DNA from 3 places in the Microcoleus pseudofavosus SVA1_A4 genome. Region 2 is predicted to be linked to each of the others. Evidence: riboswitches for the same ligand, from Rfam matches in the RefSeq annotation. Region 2 holds a riboswitch; each other region holds the start of a gene.
The links. A riboswitch is a leader RNA that binds a small molecule or an ion and turns the genes downstream of it on or off. The one in region 2 is predicted to bind cobalamin.
Positions count from the first base shown of each region.

Region 1: it holds a riboswitch for cobalamin, as region 2 does, so the genes downstream of both, QUA02_RS30695 (DUF1636 family protein) here and QUA02_RS27935 (hypothetical protein) in region 2, are expected to answer to the same signal.
Region 3: it holds a riboswitch for cobalamin, as region 2 does, so the genes downstream of both, metE (5-methyltetrahydropteroyltriglutamate--homocysteine S-methyltransferase) here and QUA02_RS27935 (hypothetical protein) in region 2, are expected to answer to the same signal.

Region 1 covers NZ_JAUBPE010000111.1:4,797-7,908, forward strand. Annotated here, with positions in the region: gene QUA02_RS30690 (serine/threonine protein kinase) at 1-1,197, opposite strand, end outside; cobalamin riboswitch at 1,467-1,613, shown strand; gene QUA02_RS30695 (DUF1636 family protein) at 1,636-2,049, shown strand; gene cobW (cobalamin biosynthesis protein CobW) at 2,415-3,112, shown strand, end outside.
Region 2 covers NZ_JAUBPE010000086.1:7,742-10,853, reverse strand. Annotated here, with positions in the region: gene QUA02_RS27945 (energy-coupling factor ABC transporter ATP-binding protein) at 1-68, opposite strand, end outside; gene QUA02_RS27940 (SAM-dependent methyltransferase) at 184-1,050, opposite strand; gene QUA02_RS27935 (hypothetical protein) at 1,070-1,510, opposite strand; cobalamin riboswitch at 1,629-1,773, opposite strand; gene QUA02_RS27930 (metal ABC transporter substrate-binding protein) at 2,277-3,112, shown strand, end outside.
Region 3 covers NZ_JAUBPE010000003.1:192,879-195,990, reverse strand. Annotated here, with positions in the region: gene pstB (phosphate ABC transporter ATP-binding protein PstB) at 1-499, shown strand, start outside; cobalamin riboswitch at 1,247-1,393, shown strand; partial or broken gene metE (5-methyltetrahydropteroyltriglutamate--homocysteine S-methyltransferase) at 1,781-3,112, shown strand, end outside.

The sequences.
Region 1 (3,112 bases), on a different contig from region 2:
AAAAGTCAGCCTGAATACCGACAAAAAATTAGTTTTTTGCGGTACGGGCAGGGATGCTGTTGTGACTTGCAATTCTATTGTATGAGTTTCGGGTTCAGAATTTGCGCGCAAGATGATTTGGCGGTTGTAAGTTTGAATTGCCAGCAATTTGCTCGTATCGACTGCGATTTTGCACTCGATATCATTGCTTTCAAATGCCTGCGGTTCAAAGGAGATCCAAGAGTGGTCGTAGGGCGTGTGGGGCGGATCGTTCGGATGCGGCGCGACTTCCCACCTGCCACAAAGCATTGTGTGGGGAATTGGGTTGCTAATTGCAATAGTTTGTGTTAAGATTTCTCCATATTCAGTAGCTGTGAATTGAATGCGATCGCGCTCAATTCTCACTTTAGGTAAACGCCTAACATCCAAAGATTCTAGTGAAGCTAAAGCATCAGCCGCCGATGGATATCTGTCTTGCAATCTCGGCGCTACCATCCTTTCCAGCCAATTCATCCAACCTTGCTGCAACGGCGGTACTAAATGCCGAAAATGAATGCCATAATTAGCATCAATTAAATTACCGACATCCGCAGATTTTGTCCCAGTTAACAAACAAATCAGCGTTATCCCCAAGCCGTAAAGATCCGAGCCTTTGGTTAATTCTCGGTTGAACATTTGTTCCGGTGGCATGAATCCCATCGTGCCTTTGACGACGCTGCTAGCCGCGATATTTCCACCTCCTAGCCGAGCAAAACCGAAGTCTACTAAATAAACATTGAGTTCCTCATCTATTAACAAGTTTTCTGGTTTGATGTCGCGGTGGATTACGGGCGGTTTTTGGGATTGCAGGTAAGCTATAATTTCTAAAGTGGCGATCGCAATTTGCTTGATATCCGGCGGCGAAAAAGTCCGGGCGACAGCAGATTCGGCATTTTTGTATTCCTGCACCATGCAGAAACCGCTGTCAGTTTGAAAAGAATCGAGATAGCGGGGAATGCCTGGGAAATCCAACTTTTGCAAAACTTTAATTTCTTGTTCGTAAGCTTCGTATTCTGCCCAGCTAGCACCTAATTGAGCAAATTGAAATTGCTTAATTACAACTAATTTTTGAGTATTCGTATTTTTCGCTAAGTATGTAACTCGGCCGCCGAGACTGTTGTGTCCGAGTTCTTTTTCAATCTGATAGCCGTCAGTGGAAAAATCGGGGAAGGCGTTCATATAGTTTGTAGTAATGTTCTTGTGGGAGGGGCTTCTAGCCCGTCATTAACAGGCAAGATGCCTGTTACACAAAGAGTTATTTTTTTTTGATGGGTTTCTATCCTGTCAGCAACAGGCAAGATGCCTGTTCCACAAAGAGTTATTTTTTTTTGATGGGTTTTGATCCTGTCAGCAACAGGCAAGATGCCTGTTCCACAAAGAGTTATTTTTTTTGGGATGGATCGCTCTTACCAACATAACTTTTTTGAAAAAAGGCGGCAAGTGCGGTATGATGTGATTTCGCGATCGGTTCTAGCGGGGAGCAGCCGTTAGAGGAAACGGGGAAAGTTCGGTGCAAGTCCGGCGCTGTCCCGCAACTGTAATGAAACCCTTGTGGTTTCTCAAGTCAGAATGCCCGCCGATATCTAACTCACTTTTGAACGCATCTGCGAGGTACGGATGATGGATGGAATTAACACGGCTGTACGCACCACCAAGCACAGTCTGTTTGTTTGCACTGCTTGCGCTAGTGTTTGGAAAAACGGCAAGCGCGAAGGCAAAAGCGGCGGTCAACAATTTATGGAAGACTTGTCGCAACTCGCTAAAGATTGGGAATTTTGCGATGAGTTTGACATTCGGGAAGTTGAGTGCATGAGTGCTTGCAGTCACTCTTGTGCGGTGTCTTTTGCTGCTGTTGGGAAGTACACTTATCTGTTTGGCGATTTGCCTGCAAATGAACCGCAAAGTGCGGAAGCTGTACTCGAATGCGCGGGTCAATACTATGCTAAATCGGACGGTTTGTTGCCTTGGTCTGAGCGTCCTCAAGCTCTGAAAAAAGGCATTTTAGCAAAGATTCCACCGCTGGGAAATTAAGCTTTTTCCTTCCAGGCTTTGCCCAGTGGTGACAACTTAACGTCAAACCGATCGTCTCTATTGTTTTTATTGAAATCTAGATCCCCCCTAACCCCCCTTAATAAGGGGGGGACAAGAAATATTCTCAAAGTCCCCCTTCTTAAGGGGGATTTAGGGGGATCTAGACTTCGCCTAAAAGCGACTTTTATTGTAGGTTTCAGTATTAAGTTGTCACCTACGATATCGGCCTGGTAACGCATACGCAGAGGCTATGCCTCGTATTAAAAGCGCTCCTTTATTTCAGCGAGGCAGAGCCTCTAGATCGGCATTCCCAGGCTGGGCCTGGGAACGAGATATCCCACCACCAAATAAGCACAAAATTATCAATGCACAAAATTCCTGTTACAGTCATTACCGGCTTTCTCGGCAGCGGCAAAACTACCTTAATTCGCCACTTATTGCAAAACAATCAAGGCCGCCGCATTGCTGTTCTGGTTAACGAATTTGGGGAAATTGGTATCGACGGAGAACTGCTGCGCGATTGCCAAGTTTGCGACGAAGAAGAAAATGTCAGCAACAATATTGTAGAACTAACAAATGGTTGTCTTTGCTGCACTGTTCAAGAGGAATTCTTGCCGACTATGCAGGAATTGTTGAAGCGTAGAGAACAAATTGATTGTATCTTAATTGAGACTTCTGGCCTCGCACTTCCTAAACCTTTGATTCAAGCTTTTCGCTGGCCGGAAATTCGCACCGGTGCGACGGTAGATGGTGTGGTTGCTGTTGTCGATTGCGAAGCGGTTGCTAGCGGTACTTTTGTGGGCGATATCGATGCTTTGATGGCACAGCGGCAGGCTGATTCTAGTTTAGATCACGAAACTCCGATCGAGGAATTGTTTGAAGACCAGTTAGCCTGTGCCGATATGGTACTTTTAACGAAGGTCGATCGCGTGGATGCGGAAACTCACCAGAAAGTCCAAAGCTGGTTGCAGCAAGAGTTGCGTCCGAGTGTGAAAATTGTTCCCTGCAAAGGTGGCGAAATTAACCCAGATGTGGTATTGGGATTTAATGCGGCGGTTGAGGA
Region 2 (3,112 bases):
ATTGCCACTCGCGAACCGCAGGGATATGAGTAGGAAGTGCGATCGAATTCGAGAATCCATTCAGACATATTCGTTATTTTTTATTTTTTATAGCCTTGTTCCCAGGCTCTGCCTGGGAATAAATACCCGGAGGCTCTGCCTCCAATTACCGATTACCGATTACCAATTTCCATTGTATTTGTGTCAGTTTTCATCGGTTTTTGACAACTGCCAAAGTTGAATTTCATAACAAAGATGTTGCTCAAAAAGTTGACTTGCCTCCAATCCTTCAACCACCAGCTTCTTGAACCAGCGACGAAATATCCAGCGCAGGAATGTGTGGACGGGGGGAACTGCGATCGCAATTAAATCTGCAACATAGATCATCGTATTCAGTCCATACCTGCGGAAAGTATCGACATACAAATCGATTGTCGGTACAATATGAGCGGAAATATCCTCAGTTTTGACTAAAGTGAATCCAGCCTGCTTTAATGCTGCATGAAGTTCAGTAACAACATGACAATTAGAGAACATTCCCTCTGTATAGTGAGCATCAGAACGCAGCATATCGGCAAGCAGCACGTAGCCGCCAGGATTGATGATTTTGGCGGCACCAGAAGCAATATCAACAGCCGACATATACTGGCTACTTTCGCTAAAGAGAATAAGATCGTAGAAATGCGTTGCTTTGAAGTCTTCAAACCTCGTGAGGTGGAAGATTGCCCGATCGCCCGTACACTTGAGAAAGCGCTGTTGTTGGAACGGATCGGGTGCGAGCCCTTCCACTGCAAAACCTCGATCGAGCAAATAAGCCGCATTTCCGCCAATCCCGCAGCCCACATCCAGTATCGTATGAGTGCCTTTGGGGATCGCATCCAACAGTTTTACAGTATAAGCTTGCTGAGCGCTGCGCAATCGCGCGAGTGTTAGTTCATCAGCGGGCACAGGTAGGGTTTCCCAATAGCCGTAGTGAAGGTAGGGCGAATCTGTCAACCCCAAATAGTAATTAAGCGCTGCATTTTGGTAGCGAGTTACCTTGGAAATTTCGATTGATTTTGGCTTCGACATTCGGAAAATTTAGTAAGTTTTAGGATTTCGGGCAGAGTTGAAATTCTTCCCAGCGCTTGCATACCTGTTCATAGCACTCAACAGGAGAAATTGCCAAGTTTTGCAACAAATTGATATCAATCTGACCGTTGGCGATCGACAAAAATATAATTGCTTCCTTGGGTTCGTAGCTAGCAATGATTTGGAGCAGATTTGAAACAGTATTTTCCTCTACTTCTAGTTGTTGCAAATAAGCAGTTGCGTACAATTGGGAAATAAATTGCAGATCGTACTTTATAGTATCTACACTCCAATTGATAGAACCGTTAATGGGAGTATTTATTTTGCAAGCAACCAAGCCTCGTCCTCGATGCAAAAAGCCATTCCAAGCAGTATGTCCGATCGGCAAAATATTTTGGTGAATAAACAAGTTTTGCCAGTAGCCAAAACTACCCTGCCAAACACTATCTTCGATTCGCATTTTTTTTAGTTTCCCGCTGCCTAAAATTTCGTTATTGTCGATCGGGAAACGGAGCACAACAGCAGATTATTTGTAAAAATATTGAACTCACCATCATCCATACCTCGCAGATGAAAAACAACAGGTAAACAAATCGGCGGGCATCCTGACTCAGAGATGCAATTATCTCATTACAGTTGCGGGACAGCGCCGGATTTTCACCGAACTTTCCCCCTTGCGTCTGATGTGTGTTTTTCATCAGAGCCGATCGATATACGGGAATATTACCACTATTTGGGATATTTGACAAAAAACCGATCCGACATCTGCAACAATTCTTATGGGGTAGGCAGAAAGCCGGCTCTTGACTTGCTTTTCACTCAATTGTCTCTTTAGTTTACTCAAAGGTGACGCGAGTTTTGCTGATGCGGACAGCACCATTTTCGTCAGTTACAAGGGGAATTGGAGCGGCGGTACGAGCAAGTAGCATTTTGGGAGAAGATCGGGAATTAATAGAACCGGATTTAGTATCAAGACTTCATATTATTTCATTTTCTAAAACCTATTTTATTTCTTTTCCATTCCCTACAAGAATTGCCTGCGGTAGCGAAAAGTATGAAAGAGCGATCTGCTTAAGTTTATCATATTCAAAAGTGGGATAGGCATCCTGCCTGTCCAAAGACTGGCTTGTCACCAGATGTCTATTCTGCCCGATCGCCCGTTGCCACCCCTCTTTCATAATCCTGTGGTAAAATTTAAAAAAATGAAAAAATTATGAAAAGCAGCAATGAATCATCAGGTGCTCTGCCGTAAAAGGTATCAAATGGTTGGATTGGCGCTGTTGCTGGGAGTTTGGATCGGCGGGTGCAGCGCTCAGACAACGGGGCCTCAAACCGAGCAAAACGGAACTTCTAGCCCGATCGCCGGGAATTCGACCCCCCAAGACAAAAAAGTCATTCTCACCACGTTCACGGTGCTGGCAGACATGGCTCAGAACGTTGCGGGCGATCGGGCGATCGTCGAATCTATTACCAAACCGGGTGCGGAAATTCACGGCTATGAAGTTACGCCCAGCGACTTGGAACGCGGGCAACGTGCCGATCGCATTTTGGAAAACGGCTTGAGCTTGGAGCGCTGGGCAACCCGATTTTACAACAGCCTCCCCAAAGTTTCTCACATTACCCTAAGTGAAGGAGTTCAACCGATCGATATTGCGGAAGATGCCTATCAAGGTAAGCCGAATCCTCATGCTTGGATGTCGCCGCAAAATGCTTTAATTTACGTTGAAAACATTCGCAAATCCCTAGGAAATCTAGATCCGGCTAATGCTTCAAGCTATGACGCGAATGCGGCAAAATACAGCGAGCAAATTAGGGCGATCGATGCAAAACTCAAACAAGCTATCTCTGCCATTCCCCCGGACAAACGCTACATAGTAAGTTGTGAAGGTGCCTTTTCCTACATTGCCCGCGATTACGGCTTAAAGGAAGTTTACATTTGGTCGGTCAATGCCGAACAGCAAGCCACACCAAGACAAGTTGAACGGGTGATTAATACGGTGAAGGCAAACCAAATTCCGGCTGTATTCTGTGAGAGTACAGTCAGCAATGAGGCACAGCTTCA
Region 3 (3,112 bases), on a different contig from region 2:
ACCGAATCCTTTTCCCAAGAGCATTTATGAAAATATTGCCTATGCCCCCAGAACCAACGGTTATCAAGGAAATCTGGATGAATTAGTGGAATCTTCCCTCAGACAAGCAGCTATCTGGAATGAGGTCAAGGATAAACTGCAAGAGAAAGGAACGGCGTTATCCGGGGGACAACAACAACGGCTCTGTATTGCCCGCGCGATCGCCATGAAGCCCGATGTCTTGTTGATGGATGAACCTTGCTCTGCTCTCGACCCCATTTCTACCCGACAGGTCGAAGAATTGTGCTTAGAACTTAAGGAACGATACACAATTATTACGGTGACTCACAATATGCAGCAAGCGTCAAGAATCGCAGATGCGACGGCATTTTTCAATACAGAAACGGACGATAAAGGCAAACGACGGGGCAAATTAGTGGAGTTTGGCACCACTGAACAAATTTTCCGTTCTCCCCAAACTAAAGAAACCGAAGAGTACATTAGCGGACGATTTGGTTAAATGCAATTGTCAGATTTAGGCGTTACGCATTGTCAGCAATGACATTACCTTCTCTTCACTGTAGCAATTTTACTATTAAATTAATGACTCGCAGGCCCACTAATCCTGCGGGTCATTGTTTATGCGGTGGCGAGATCGTTAATCTTCATCTGTTGCTCGCGCGCGCAACTCCTTAAACAGTTCTCGGACACAACGAGCGATCGCTCAGGCGATCGCTATCGCTCTTTATTTTTGTGAGGCGATCGCGAAAATAGAAATTTAAAGAAATACCGATCGAAGGGCGATCTCTCTTTTTTTGAGCTATTCCTTTACTATATAACAGTCACCTATGGCAGGAGGGAATTCAATCACAAGAATTTCCAAAGGAGTCTCACCTTCGATTGCCTGGTGTTTAACTCCCGGTTCTATTTTAATAACATCGCCTTTTTTAATAGGCTGTATCTTCTTCGCGGTTCATTAAAGAGGTAGATTGTGATTTACCGTTAGTCTATATAATCCTGACAGCGATCGCGTCCAATTTAAAACAGTGCATTATGGAGCAAAAAAAGGATTTTAATCATAGGATATTTTATCTCCTGGTTTGATTTGGTTAAGGGTCCTAATCGAACCAATAAAAATCCTGATGTTGTGTTAGTCAGCATTTTGGATGAGTCTTTTAGTTGACATTAAATGATTTTTAATTGAAAGGCTTGTTCACAAGGCGATCGCCCTATTTGTCTGAGGGGGTTGCAAATTTTCGGAAATGTGGTATTGTCAGAAGTAATCGGTTCTGGTGGAGATCACCCACTAGAGGAAACGGGGAAAGTCCGGTGCGAACCCGGCGCTGTCCCGCAACTGTGATGAAGCGTACAATCGTTTCTTAGTCAGGATGCCCGCCGATTGTATCGTTTCATTTAACCCATCTGCGAGGTACGGATGTATTCAGCATTTTGTTTTCAATTCGATTCTCTTTCAGAGACGCTGCGCGATCGGCGATTATCCCCCTTAACCTGTGAGAAACCTGTGCTGGAATTGGTTTCTAGGGCGAGATAGCAAGTTTGAAAAACTAGCATGAACAGCATTATCTAGTTTCAGATGCAAGGAATCTTGCTGGGCATTTGCCTGCTGTAATTTCTAACAGCTTTTTTATAGCTTTGTTGGAAATTCAGATGGTTTTGCCTTTGATGCGCCCTGCAATCTAATGGCATTGCTGTCGGAAATTCGGCATCGGATACCTCTTGGTTTCCGACAGAGTTTCTATGGACTGATGAATCAATTGACAACCCCAACTTAGGAGCAATTATGTCAATTTTAACGGCAACTCTTGGATATCCCCGCATTGGTAAAAACCGTGAAATTAAGAAAGCTTTGGAAGGTTTTTGGAGTGGCAAATTAGAGGCAGATACTTTACTGTCTACTGTTCAAACTGTAGAAATAGAAAACTGGAAAACACAGCTACAGACAGGCATCGATCGCATCGGTGCAGGCGATACCACACTCTACGATTGTGTGCTTGACTGGACAATTCGTTTAGGTCTAATTCCCAAACGCTTTCAGGGGTTATCAGGACTCGATCGATACTTTGCAATGGCACGGGGCAAAGAAGGAATTCCGGCCCTAGAGATGACCAAATGGTTTGATAGCAACTATCACTACCTCGTGCCTGAAATTCCAACCCAACTGCAACCAGCAGATTTCAGCGATTTTCTGGAGACGGTGCAGCGGGCAAAAGCGACGTTAGGGGAGCGGGCAGTGCCGATCGTTCTTGGCCCCTGTACCCTACTGCGGTTGAGTCGGTTAGATGGCGCAATGGACGATTCTCTAGCGCAATTGCTGCCGCGCTACATCGAACTCTTGACGCAATTAAAAGCCCTTGGGGTTGCCGAAGTGCAGATACATGAACCTGCCTTAGTTCTGGGAGATGCAAACAACTTCAAAACACACTATCAAACTGCTTATCAAGCCTTTGCTAAAGTCGATTTACCGCTGCATCTTGTCACTTACTTTGATGACTTGGGTGAAGCTTATTCTTGGGTGATGGCATTGCCTGTTACCGCGATTAGTTTAGACTTCACTCGCGGACGCAATTTAGATTTACTCAAGCAATATGGATTTCCCCCAGATAAGCATCTGGGCGTTGGCATTGTGGATGCCCGCAACATCTGGCAAATCCGTCCAGAACAATTGCTGCAGTGCTGCAAGACATTCAGAGAATTACGCCTAATATCGTCATTCAGCCGTCGGCATCATTGCAGTTTGTTCCCTACGATGCCAAACGGGAAACAAAGTTGCCAGAACCTCTCCGCAATGTGTTTAGTTTTGCAGAACAAAAACTGCAAGCGGTAAAGTTTTTGGCACGCAGTTTAGCAGGAGAAGAAACTGAGAGCGAGCGCGCCAAGATTACCGATGCCTGGACAAAATTCGAGCAATTTAGTCCAGCCAATCCTGCCGTGCAGTCGCGAATGAAAAGCATTACGACAAATGACTTTCTACGGGAATTATCCTACGGTTTGCGGCTGTCAAAACAGATTTCTCTGCCCATTTTTCCCACCACAACGATCGGCTCATTTCCTCAAACATCAGAAGTGCGACAACTGCGAGTACGGTATAAAAAGGGTGAATTGAGTCAGCCAG